Regions from separate parts of the Sporomusa intestinalis genome, predicted to be linked through region 2. Evidence: riboswitches for the same ligand, from Rfam matches in the RefSeq annotation. Region 2 holds a riboswitch; each other region holds the start of a gene.
The links. A riboswitch is a leader RNA that binds a small molecule or an ion and turns the genes downstream of it on or off. The one in region 2 is predicted to bind cobalamin.
Positions count from the first base shown of each region.

Region 1: linked by a shared signal. The riboswitch ahead of cbiD (cobalt-precorrin-5B (C(1))-methyltransferase CbiD) and the one ahead of ACZ481_RS04125 (TonB-dependent receptor plug domain-containing protein) in region 2 are both predicted to bind cobalamin.
Region 3: linked by a shared signal. The riboswitch ahead of ACZ481_RS15060 (hypothetical protein) and the one ahead of ACZ481_RS04125 (TonB-dependent receptor plug domain-containing protein) in region 2 are both predicted to bind cobalamin.

Region 1 covers NZ_AP042390.1:2,316,699-2,320,979, forward strand. The annotation lists gene ldhH (L-lactate dehydrogenase (quinone) large subunit LdhH) at 1-440, opposite strand, end outside; gene ACZ481_RS10660 (LutC/YkgG family protein) at 440-1,045, opposite strand; cobalamin riboswitch at 1,265-1,476, shown strand; gene cbiD (cobalt-precorrin-5B (C(1))-methyltransferase CbiD) at 1,609-2,697, shown strand; gene cbiE (precorrin-6y C5,15-methyltransferase (decarboxylating) subunit CbiE) at 2,682-3,308, shown strand; gene cbiT (precorrin-6Y C5,15-methyltransferase (decarboxylating) subunit CbiT) at 3,305-3,907, shown strand; gene cobM (precorrin-4 C(11)-methyltransferase) at 3,930-4,281, shown strand, end outside.
Region 2 covers NZ_AP042390.1:892,616-896,896, reverse strand. The annotation lists gene ACZ481_RS04125 (TonB-dependent receptor plug domain-containing protein) at 1-1,617, opposite strand, end outside; cobalamin riboswitch at 1,830-2,005, opposite strand; cobalamin riboswitch at 2,335-2,516, opposite strand; gene ACZ481_RS04120 (flavin reductase family protein) at 2,836-3,372, shown strand; gene ACZ481_RS04115 (OmpH/Skp family outer membrane protein) at 3,441-3,893, opposite strand; gene ACZ481_RS04110 (hypothetical protein) at 3,919-4,131, opposite strand.
Region 3 covers NZ_AP042390.1:3,162,389-3,166,669, reverse strand. The annotation lists gene ACZ481_RS15070 (hypothetical protein) at 1-112, shown strand, start outside; gene ACZ481_RS15065 (N-acetyltransferase family protein) at 697-1,209, shown strand; cobalamin riboswitch at 1,356-1,538, shown strand; gene ACZ481_RS15060 (hypothetical protein) at 1,889-2,092, shown strand; gene ACZ481_RS15055 (hypothetical protein) at 2,327-2,488, shown strand; gene ACZ481_RS15050 (CBO0543 family protein) at 2,522-3,148, opposite strand; gene ACZ481_RS15045 (redox-sensing transcriptional repressor Rex) at 3,262-3,951, opposite strand; ZMP/ZTP riboswitch at 4,111-4,196, opposite strand.

The DNA of each region.
Region 1 (4,281 bases), 1.4 Mb from region 2:
TTGTGACCGGCCAGGGAGATAATCCATTCGCCCAGGTCGGTTTCCTTTACATGCAGCCCGGCTGCCTCCAGGTCATGATTCAGGTGAATCTCCTCGGAGGCCATGGATTTGGATTTCACAATCCGTTTTACATTCTTTTCCCGGCAGAGATTGATAAGATATTTTTTCAGGGCTTCACCATCGTGGGCCCGGAACACTTTGGCGCCACGCCTGGTTGCTTCGGCTTCAAATTTAGCAGCCAGGTTGTCAATGTCGGCAACCGCCCCGATCTTCATCTGCCGGACCTGCTCGCGGAGGGCTTCCACATCGGCCACATTCTCATAGGCTTTGGCCCGCGAGACAGGGTAGGCCTCGGCAAAGCGGCCTAAGGCGCCGCGTAATATATCGTCATTCAGTTTCTCTTCTATTTCATTTTTTATATTCCGGTTGTTTGTATTCATTAACAATTACCTCCGTTAACTTCTTCATCAACGGCAATAATGATAAACCGGCTGGGGCCATGCACGCCGATTGTCAGCACCCGCTCAATGTCGGCCGTGCGGCTGGGACCGGTAATGAAACTAATATAACCACGGTCATATACCTTGGAGATTACCTCCATGGCTTCTGTTACACCAGGCACAACATGACCACTGTTCATAAAGGCAACATGAACAGGAGGAAGCATGGAAACCAGGCGGCTTTCAAAGGCCATGGCATCCTGGCAGACACTGCCTGATTCAGCGATGGCAAATTCCACCGCCGAAATGCCAATGTCGGCGCTCTCCGCATGCTCGGCAATGTCGGCCTGGTCGGTGTACAGAGTAACACCAAGCTCGGCCAGGGCGGCATTGATGCCGGCTGCTTGTTGCAGCGGGCTGTTGACAGCTACAATTTTGCGGGCATTTGTGTACTTAACAAGGCTGGTAATGACTGCGGCAGCTTCGGCTGCTGTTTTGACCCGGAAAACCTCAGCGGCGGCGTTTTTGGCCCTGGCCTCAAACTCTGAGAACAGGCTGAGGCCGTCGGCATAGGCTGTAAACGCTTGTTGCCAATGCTCACTCACTTTTTTCAAACTCTCCACTCCCCCAAATAAAAAATTAGATGTTTGGTATGATGGTCTGACCAGTGTAACATTCCGCATGGAGATGAAAAAATCCTGTTTGAATTCGCAAAAAATTGCATAATTTTTGCAATTAAGAGGCTAACTATTAAAATTCATAATTATTCGACCAGCCAGCAGGAAAATACATAACAATAGGGAATTATATTTAGGATAATAATTTGATAAGTGTAGGGAACGGGTGCTTCACGCTTAATAGGGAAGTCCGGTGCAATACCGGCACGGTCCCGCCACTGTATTGGGGATGCTGCTTAAATTTGTGCCACTGGGAAACCGGGAAGGCGAGTAGTCCGGCAAGTCTAGCTTTGGGTTTGGTGGATTACAAGGTCGCGATGAACCAGAGTCAGGAGACCTGCCTGTTCCGGCACATGCCGCTAGTACTTCATCTGATGAAGTACTGGGACCTACGGAAGATAGGCAGGTGTGGGTACAATAATCAGGCAAAAAATTTTCTTGTTTGGTATTTACCCCCTGCTCAAGGGGGTTTTTTGTTGTCTGATAAACCGATGCGCAAGGGGATTACCACCGGGACCTGTGCGGCTGCCGCTGCCAAAGCGGCGGTATTGGCCTGGAAAGGGCAGTCTGTGGCAGCAGTTGAGGTAATTTCACCCCAGGGGGTGGCGCTGGCAGTGCCGGTGGCCGGAAGCTCGGCAATTGCCGGCGGCGGTACGGCCTGGGTGATAAAGGATGCCGGTGATGACCCCGATATTACCAACGGGGTAAAAATTATGGCCGAAATGATGGTAAACGATGAGCCTGGCGTAGTGATTAAAGCCGGGGAAGGGGTCGGGACCGTGACCAAGCCGGGTTTAGCGGTACCTGTCGGTGAACCGGCGGTAAATCCCGGGCCGCGGGCCATGATTATCCGGGCGGTTGGGGAATGCCTGCCGCCGGGCAGGGGCGCGGTCGTGACAATCTCTGTGCCCGGCGGGGAAAAACTGGCTGCCAGGACGCTGAATCCAATCCTCGGGATTGTTGGCGGTTTATCCATTATCGGCACTACCGGTATTGTGGAACCGATGTCCGAAGAAGCGTTTAAAAATTCGCTTGTGCCGCAAATCAGTGTGGTGCAGGCACTGGGCTATGATGAGATCGTGTTTGCCCCGGGCAAAATTGGCCAGGATATTGCGATCAACCGTTATGGCATTCCGGCTGCCGCTGTTGTTCAGACCAGCAACTTTATCGGCCATATGCTGGAGAATGCCGTTAAATATGGTATGCGCCGGGTACTTTTATTCGGTCATCTCGGGAAAATCGTCAAAGTGTCGGCCGGCATATTTCATACCCACAACCGGATGGCTGATGCCAGACTGGAGACACTGGCCGCCTATCTGGCCGCCGGCGGCGCACCGCAGGCCGCGGTCGAGGAGGTTTTGGCCTCCACTACGACCGAGGCTGTCATGCCGATTATAGCCCGCTATAATATGACGGCTGTGTACAAGGTGCTGGCTGAGCGGGCCAGTGCCCGGGCCGAGCGGTATGTGTTCGGCGATTTGACTGTAGGAACCGTGATTGTGACCCTGAAGGGCGAAATACTGGGGCTTGACCAGACTGCCAGGGAAATTGGAGGCCATTTAGGATGGAACATCAGATAATCGTTGTGGGCATAGGCCCTGGCTCGCCTGATTATGTGCTGCCTGTCGCGAGCCGGATTATCGCCGGGGCGAAGGTTTTGGTGGGCAGCAAGCGGGCGCTTGACACATTCGGCTCAGCCCATCAGACCAGGCGGATAATCGATAAGGATGTTGAGGGCGTGCTGGATTTCATCGGGCAGCAGCTTGCCTGTGAGGATGTAATTGTGCTGGTGTCGGGCGATCCCGGCTTTTACAGCATGCTGACTGCCCTTAGGGGCCGGTTCGAACCTACGCGTATCCGGGTTGTTCCCGGCATCAGCTCTGTGCAGCTGGCGTTTGCCCGGCTGGCCGAAGTCTGGCAGGATGCGGCCTTAATCAGCATGCATGGCCGCGAGGCGGCCGATGAGCTGCTCCGATACCGGCCGGGGTATAAATTAGGTATTTTAACCGATCATCAGCATAACCCAGCCCATATTGCCCGTGTGTTGCTGGCGCAGGGGTGGCCGGAAACGGCCTGTGTCTGGCTGTGCGCCAATTTGTCTTATGATAATGAAGCGGTAGCGGCGCTGACCTTGGCTGACACAGCGGCAACCCCCGGGTTCGAACATAGCGTAATGGTGGTGAAGGCATGAACCATAAGCTGGGAATTCCCGACAGTGAGTTTATCCGCGGCGGCATCCCGATGACCAAGCAGGAGATCAGGATTTTAACCCTGGCGAAAGCCGGCATCGGTGCTGCGGACACGGTGATTGACATTGGCGCAGGTACCGGCTCGTTGTCGGTCGAGGCTGCTTTGCTGGCCAGCCAGGGGCGGGTATTTGCCATTGAGCGGGAAGCGGAAGGGGTTGACTTAATCAAGGCTAATGCCGCTAAATTTCAGGCTGCCAATGTGGAGGTCATACTGGGCTCTGCCCCGGAGGCGCTGGCAGGACTGCCGGCGGCTGAGGTTATTTTAATTGGCGGCAGCGGCGGCAGGCTGTCTGAAATTCTCAGTTGCGCCGACGGGTTGTTGAAGCCGGGAGGCAGAATGATTATCACGGCAGTTACGGTAGAGACCTTAGCTGCCGCCCTTGGCAGCATGCGGCAACGGCCTGAATACCAGGTGGAAGCCTGCTGCGTTCAGGTTACCCGGCTCCAGCAGGCTGGCGCCAGCAATATGTTTAAAGCACTTAATCCGATTTATATAATTGCCTGTGATAAAATGGGCAGCTGCCGCAACATTACACAGTGAAGAAGAAAGGAGCACAAGTAAAATGCATGTATTTTTTGTAGGAGCCGGACCTGGCGACCCTGAGCTCATAACCGTGAAAGGGCAGCGTCTATTAGGCCAGGCGGATATTATTATCTATGCCGGTTCGCTGGTAAACCCGGCGCTGCTGTCGCTGGCCAAAAACGGGGCTGTGATTTACAACAGCGCTTCTATGACCCTGGAAGAGGTTATTGCCGTGATGGCGGCGGGGGTTAAGGACCAGAAGCTGGTAGTCAGGCTTCATACCGGTGATCCCAGTATTTATGGCGCCATCCAGGAACAAATGGATGCACTGGCGGCCCGGAATATTACCTTTGAGGTTATACCGGGGGTTAGTTCCTTCCTGGCCACCGCGG
Region 2 (4,281 bases):
ACTGTAGGTCAGCCCGTACTGGTAAGACCAGCCGTTATGTCCCTGAATATCGGCGCTTAACTCGATCCCCGTATTTTTCAGATCCTCATTGACGGCGTAATATTTGTCAGATTGTTTGCTAAAGCTGATATTATCCTCAATCTCATAATTAAATAGTGCCGCCCGCCATTTGTGGTTATTATGATTTTTCTTCCAGCCAACTTCATAATGAATACCGGTCTGGGGCCGAAGATTGGGGTCGCCGACCACCATAGTACCGCCAGTGGAGTACATCTGGCCAAAAGTTGGCATTACATAGGACTGGCCAATGCTGGCATACACACTGGCGTCGGCCGACAGCTTATGGACAAACTGTCCCTGGGCGCTGAAGTTGTGATAATTTTTATCTTCGGCAGCCCCGCCTGTCCAGCTTTTCCGGGCACTGAGCGTAAAGGTATCGGCCTCCCGCAGAGGCGCTTCCCATTGGCCGTAAAGGGAATAATTATTGCGCTCATAGCGGGTGCTTTCTTTCACTTCCGGCGTATAGCTCTCATTTTGATAGGTTGCGCCAAATAACAGCGTACTGCCGCTCGTCTGCCAGATATTTTGCAGGTCGAAACCATATGTGCGATTCTTCTCCTTGGAATCTTTCCATTGCGGATATTTGTCGCTCTCGCCGGTTGAACTGTAATAGTCCATCCCGGTAGAATGCAAACTGTTGGCATTATAGTATAGATTGCCTTTTAAATCGCCCTGCTTCACATTAAGCTGCACAAAATCCTTGGTATTATCGTGCCGGCGATTGTAGCGCGCCTTGTCATCAATAAAATAAGGATAATCATATTTAGCGTCATAGCCTTTACCAAAGGTATAGGTAAAGCGGCTGACTGATTCATTATGACTGTACATTAAGTCCACATTTTCATCAAAAACATAATTGAGGGTAATATTATTTTTCTCCGAACCATTAAATGCATTATACATTTCCGGAGTGGCCAAGTTGGAAGAAACTTTGCCAACATCGCCCCACTTATCATAGGTATAGCTGAAACCCAGCTTACCGGCCTGCGTCGTCAGCGCATAGTTTTGCTGCCCCTTGTTGCCGCCGCCGACAGTAACGGTGTTCGGCATTTCCTTCTTTGTGATAATATTGATAACACCGCCGGTAGCCTCGCTGCCATATAAAACAGACCCGCCGCCCTTGACCACCTCAATGCGTTCCACGTTTTCCAGAGGCATATCCTCGAGATTATACAACCCTCTTAAATTGGCCGGCGTGCCGTTGATTAGCAGCAGTGTTCCTTTTTCCACACCCCTGATACTAATTTTACTGGTCATAGATCCCAGCGAAGCCCCGCCGGGGCCTTTGGCCTGGTAAATCACGCCGGTGGCCATGGCCAATGCCTGCTGCAGGTTTCGGGCGCCGGTGTTCTGTAACTGTTCGCTGGTATATACGTCAGTTGCCGCCCCGATATCCAGGTCCTTTTTTTCATAGCGCTGCGCCGTAACCAAAATCGTGTCCCAGACATATTCCTCTGTAGCTTCGATATCCTCCGCATGGGCAGGCGAAGCCAGCGCCAGTGTGGAAAACAACAGTGCCGCTAAACCAATGTTTCTGTTGTGCTTGCTTACTCTCATTTTTCTCTTCTCCTCTTACTTAGTCTACCTTTGCTATTAGTTGCTTGCGCTAGCCCTTATGGCAGCCGGCAATTTGGGCCACCGTCCGGCATTACCCGTAAAAAATACCCCTCACCAGTGACAGCAAGGGGTATTCTACAGGTTAGGCCATGAAAACACCGGGAAAGCTTTATTATGTATGGCATAACCCACCTCCTTATCGCTCGTAAGTGCAGTGTGTAATAAGATAGGCAGGTATTCTGGCTCAGATTCATCATATTGTTCTGTCTTCCCGGAACAAGCCAGTGACACAGTTGAACAATACTCCTCTTTACAGCGGCGGGACCGCGCCGGGATTACACCGGCTTCCCGATTAAGCCCTCAGGGCACCTATCTTCGTCTTTATAAAATTTTTTGCTCAAATTCTGCTACATATATTGTCAGCCCTACGCCAGCCTAGGACCTTAACCGGATTGACAGTTCAGCCTTCTGGAAAAAAAAATCGGGTCATAAAGACCCGTGCCAATAGGCGCATAACTTAAAGGAGTTTTAGAAAAATGGCAACTAATAAGAAAACTCCCAACTGCTATTGCAGGTGGGAGAAATTCTACAGTGGTGACTAAATCAAAACTCCTGGTAATATACCAGGAGCAAATTCAGCAAAAGGACACATTCAACCTGAATAAATCAGGTTCAAAAGTGTTTACTGTAATCTCCTCCCCATACCTCGTGGGTAAAACGGTGATTGTCAGCTAGGCAGTTCTCCTGACTCCGGATCGTTGCTTGCTTAAACCTTCCCAGGATCTTTATCCCAGTGGCATATCTTAAGCTTGCTCCCCGTTACAGTGGCGGGACCGCGCCGGCATCGCACCGGACTTCCCTATTAAGCCCTGAAGGGCACCCAACTCAAACAATATTCAATTTCACTGTTATGGTACATATTATACAGGACATCTTTTCCTTTGTCAATATTTACTGCCCTTGTTTTCTAAAGATTATAATAATCAATAGCCGACCCCCCGCTTCCTGCTGCTACAGCGGCTTCAGCGGTCCCGCCACCCTGCACTGCAGTATTAACAACAAATTCATAAAATATTCAATTCAAAAAAGCAAAATGTACGCCCTTCCTGCTTTTTATAGTACCCTTTTAGTTAGTATCTTACCAAAAAGTACGTACTTTCTGCTGCTTGCAGGTTAGTGTATCATAGAGACAACGAATTTTTAAAGGAGGATATTACTGTGAAAAAAGAAATTGAAGTATTTGATTATGCTAATGAGATTATGAAAGCGGTCAAAACAGGCGTTTTGCTGACCACAAAGGCCGATGACAAAGTGAACTCTATGACTATTGGTTGGGGTACTCTCGGCATTGAATGGTCAAAACCGATTTTTACAGTTTTCGTTAGAGAAAACCGTTTTACCAAACATCAACTTGAACAAAATCCGGAATTCACAATAAATATACCCTATGGTGCTTTTGATAAAAAAATATTGGGGGTTTGCGGGACAAAATCCGGTCGTGAACTGGATAAAATCAAAGAGCTTAACCTGACGCTGGAAAAACCTAATCATATTTCGGTTCCTGCTGTCAAAGAGCTTCCTTTAACGCTTGAGTGCCGGGTTATATACAAGCAAAAACAAGATGAGCGTGAAATTACCGCAGAAAACAGGAAAACATTTTACCCACAGGATGTTGACAGCTTATTTCACGGTGCAAACAAGGATTTTCATATCGCTTATTACGGAGAGATTGTTAGTGCGTATATTATCGAGTAGTATAAGCTTGCAGTGCCGGCCTTGCCCGGCCTGCCCTAATGAATCCTTGGGCGAACACCTATACCCTGTCATTTAGTTTTGGTTAATTTTTCCAGAACATTGCTGGTAATGTCCTTACCGCCATAAATGGTGGCATTTTTTTGCACCACCACCGTAATCCCTTCGGCAGCTGCGACTTCCCTGATAGCCGCATCAATTTTAGTTGTGATGGCGGTTAGCAATTCCTGCCGCTTTTGCTCCAACCGCTGCCGCAGCTGCAGCTCCAGTTCCTGTTTGCCGGCATCGCTGAGACCGGCCGCTTTGCTGTCATATTCCTGTTTGGCCTGCTCATGCTCAGCCTGCAGCCTGTTATCGGCCTCAGGCTTATCCGGATGCTGATTGAGTAAAATACTGTAATCCACTACACCGACCGGCGAGACAGCCGGCTTTTTTTTGCGCGCGGCCTCGCCGGGCTGCGCCAGCCCCAGGAGGCCGGTCAAAAACACAACTAAAGTTAACAGAATCAGCGCTTTTGTTTTCATCGACAATAGAATTACCTTCCTTCTATTAGTATTGTACTGCTTTGTTGCTTGTCATTTTACATTTGGTGGCAAACTCCACATAGCCTTCCAGGGCCTCAATGACCGACTGTTCCCGAGAATGGCTCCCCTCAGCGGGAAGGCTGTCCAGCGTCTCAGTAATGATCAGCCTAATTTGTTCGGAATGGTAGCCGCAGGCCAATAGCATCTGGGTCAGCTTTTCGATTTGTTGGTTTTTCATAAATAAAACAACTCCTAACCGCAAGTAGTAAATTCAGGCGCCCATCCTTATGTGAGGTAGATTTGAGGGATATAAATCTTGGGCTGAAAAACGCTGTTATGCAGCGTGCCCTATAATAGTTAAGGATAATAACAATAAAAAAATCCCTTA
Region 3 (4,281 bases), 2.3 Mb from region 2:
GCCACCGATCAATTTTAGAGTGCAGAATATTGCCGGCTTTGCCGTTGGGCAAACTATTAATATCAGTGATGTAAACTTATGGCGGACACCTTGGCTGGCAGCTATGAAATAACGTAGCGCGGCTATTGCCTGGAGGGCAATAGCCGCGGCAGTCCTAGTGTTTTGGCCACATTATCTTTTTTAGTTTGATGACGGCCAAAATGGCCAATGGCGGCGTCAGCCCCTCCTAGCAGACCCCTTCCAGTATGAGTCGTCGGTGCTTCCTTGCCCTTGGCTATTTTGTCTCGCCCTAAAACTAAAATTAACATGGCCAAGACACTGGTGCCTTGGCAAAGTTAGATGTTAGCTTTAGACAGCGTAGATTTTTTCGCAATGCAAGGCGGAGGAGCCGCGCAGATCGGCAATCTGTAAGGTGACGACAACAAAGCAGTGCGGGATAAGATGCGCTGTATACCTAATATTTGACTTTGTCAAGGTGCTAGCTATGATCTTAGCATCTGTAAGGCGCTCTTTTCACCAACAGTGATATGAGGGCTTTTTTTCTTTCCTCCTATATAATCCAGCTCAAATTTCTCTCTTTGCAGGAACCGGGAAATTCCGGGAGAATTATTTAAGACATAAACGTTTGCCGCTGCAAAAGGCAGGTTAGGCTTTTGACGGTCAAATTTTAACAGAAATAATAAAGGATGTGTGCTTATGATTCGTAACGCCGGGCCTGATGATTTAGCTGCTATCCAGGAAATTTATAATGAGGCGATCCTTAATACGACGGCAGTATATGATTATAAACCTTATACCATGGAAGCGAGAACATTGTGGTATGAGGATAAGGTTAAGGCCGGTTTGCCTGTGCTTGTGTACGAAGAGGACAAGCTTGTTGCCGGGTTTGCGACCTTTGGGCCGTTTAGAGCTAAACCAGCCTATAAATATACAATAGAACATTCAGTCTATGTCCATACTAAGCACCGGGGAAAACAGATCGGCACTATTCTCATGCAGGCATTGATAGAGCTTGCCAACGCCCAGGGATATGCGACGATGGTGGCCGGTATCGACGCCAGCAACGTGGGCAGCAGAACCATGCATGAAAAAATGGGCTTTAGTTTTTCTGGAACGATTCACAAAGCCGGTTATAAATTCGGCAGATGGCTGGATCTAAGTTTTTATCAATATAATCTGGCAGGTCCGGACAAGCCAACAGAGGAATAATGAATGCTAAAGCAGCGATGCCCAGGGCTAGCAGAGTAACAGCAGTAAGGTGGAAAATGTCGAAATAAGCAGAAGAAAAACTCTCGACAAGCCTAAGGGTCTGTGCTATGCTTGAGAAAATAAACCAATTAAAAGAAAAATTAAATAAATTGATTTTTGGTGCAGGTGCCTGCAAGGGCTTAATAGAAAAGCCGGTTCAAGACCGGCGCGGTCCCGCCACTGTAATGGGGAGCGAGTCCAAGATATGCCACTGGAACACGCGTGTTCTGGGAAGGTTTGGACGAGCGATGATCCAGAGCCAGGAGAACTGCCTGTACAACAATCACCGTTGACCTGCGAGAGATAGGGAGGGGATTTATGTGTATGTTTTGTGCCGGCTGTTTGCCGGGGTAGAGTAGAAGCCTCCTGATTGTTGTCATCACAGGCGGCTTCTTTTTATTTTGACGGTTGTGAGTGTCAATAGCGACTTTTAAAGGTATAACGGACTTTTAATACCTCGATTAGTTGCCTTGAGACACAAGTGTGTCTTAAGGCGACTAATAATGGGCGGTTTACCATTGCCGCTACGGATGCCTTGGGCGCTTTAGCCTTACGGGGGCCAATATGGCACCAAGGAAAAGAAGCAGGAAAACAACTACCGGCACAGTTTCCTATTGTCCGGCAGTATAGGAGTGGGTTTATGAAACAAGAACAAATCAAACAGCTAACTGAGAAACTCTTGGCTTGCGGCTACCATTCAGCCCAGATCAGGCATATCATCAGCGAGGCGGTGGAATGTGGCTTAGCGGACGGTGGCGGTTCGCAGGAGCAATTGATTATCGAGGCCCTTGAAAGCTATGTGGAATTTGGCAGCAAGTGTAAAAGGACGGGAAACCGTAAATGACCGCTCGCGGCGGTCCGGCATTCATTTTTATTCACCTCCTATTTACGCCGGTCAAGGTGGCCGGATCTACAGGGAAGGTTAGCTTATTTTCAAACAGCCGGACGGTGGGTTGTGTCTTTGGACAGGACACGGCCCGCCGTCTCTGTGTCTTGGCGAAAGGCCAGCGAGACATGGCGATAAAGGTAAAGGAATTTGTTAATTTATTGTAGAATTGATGTTTAAGGAGGTTGGTATATGAAATGTCTGGTCTGTGAGCAGGATATGCCGTTTGACTGTACCTGCGCGGATATGGGGAAAAGAATTCAACTTGTCAGGGATGCCAAGCAAATGTCTGTTTCGGAGGAATTTTTCAAAGCGTTTGCCAAAAGAAAACTTATGGTAGATATTGATAAATAAGTACAGACCGTCCGGCCCGGACGGTCTGTACCGTTACTCCTGCTTATCATTCTGTTTATCTAGGGGCTTCATTGCCGGTTGTAGTGCTGGTGAACACTGGCTTTTATAATGTTTGGCATATTCATGTTTTTGTTCTATGGCTATCACTTTCTGCAGAATTGCTCTCATGACGGCTGCTGTAATCAGCATAATAAAAAATGTGTAGTAAAATTGCCAGTTGTATAACCGGAGGATATCAAATTTTGCTAACACAGGCAGGAAGACAAAGGAATAGCCCATTTCTGTTATCGCGGCCCAGAGCAGGAACTTTTTCCAGGAATGACAATATTGGTAAACCAGCATAAAGCCTAAGGGTACAACAGTTAAATCGTTTAAAAATAGTGCATGGCCAAACGGCAAGGGTTTTACCGTATAAACCCACAGCGCCGATGAAGCTCCGGCATCATCCAGTATGATCCGGAAAACCGCGATAAATGAACCAAACAAAAGTATTTGTGTCAGGCGGCTTTTATCTACATATTTCCACCAAACAGCGTAGGCGGCGGCTATACTGGCGATGACGAACCACCACCGGCCGGTAAAAAGATTTGCCCGCCATTCGTTCAGCTGATAACCCCATAATTCGTATCTGGCTTGCTGAATGATGTCAACAATATCCACAGGTAGCCCTCCCATCCAACATTGTTCAAGTATACCCTGTAGGTGGACATTTATTCATGCAAGCAAGCAGTATTTACAAAAGCGGTCAGCTTAGGACCACATACCTGAAGGCATTATGAAAAAGATTCTATGTAGGGTTTGCCGGCAAAAAAATCTTTGTTGATAATACCATTTAGACTATAGGTAATCTGGCTCAGCCAGGAGGCAATATTTATCTCAACCAGCAGGATATGTTCCGGAACTAAGACGGGAATAGCTGACAGATTGGCAATGCCAACAATCCCTACCTCGACCAGCTTGTTGGCAACCTGCTGACTTTTGGTTTGTTCCACCGCCATAATACCCATCACAATATTCCGTTTCTGGACAATAGCCCTAATGTTATCAAAGGATTCGAGCGTCAATTCTGAAGCGCTGCCAACAGGCACGCCGGCTTTAGCTTTTTCCAGATCGCAAACTGCGGCAATATGGATCCCCGGCGGCAAAATACCGCTGGAAGTGAGCAGGGGGACAACCGGCATGCACGAGCCGATGACGACAGCGTTCCATGAAGCTCGATAGCCCAGGATGTGCTCAATCCGCCAGATCATGTAATGAACCTGATAGCCCACTCCTTTTGTGCCGAATTCGCCAAAATTAGCTAGATCTTTGCGGACAAGTGAAGAGGGAATGCTCATACGCCGCCCCAGATCTTCAGAGGTACAGATGATTTTATCTTCACTACGCAGTTGCAGCAAAATAGCATAATATTTTGCTATCCTATTAATAGTGCTTTTGGGTATTTCATCTTTGCAAAATCGCATGTTGTCCAGCCCCCTTGCTCTATTTTGTACATATAAACATGAAAAAAACGCACCTCAATCACTTCATAATATTTAGACAATTCGGATTATGTAGTTTGCTATAAACAGCAGAAATGGTTGAGGAGAATGATATAGAGATAACAAAAACCATCTGAACAATAATGTTGTCCAGACGGTCGACTGTGAACTAAAAAATTACGCTTCATGTGGTAAACTCCACTAATCCGTCAGTTGCGCAATTGTTATTATTTTCTAATTAATACTAACATATTATCTTAAATTGGTCAACCTCAATGTGCAGTGATTGGTAATTTTTTTAATTTTAGAATA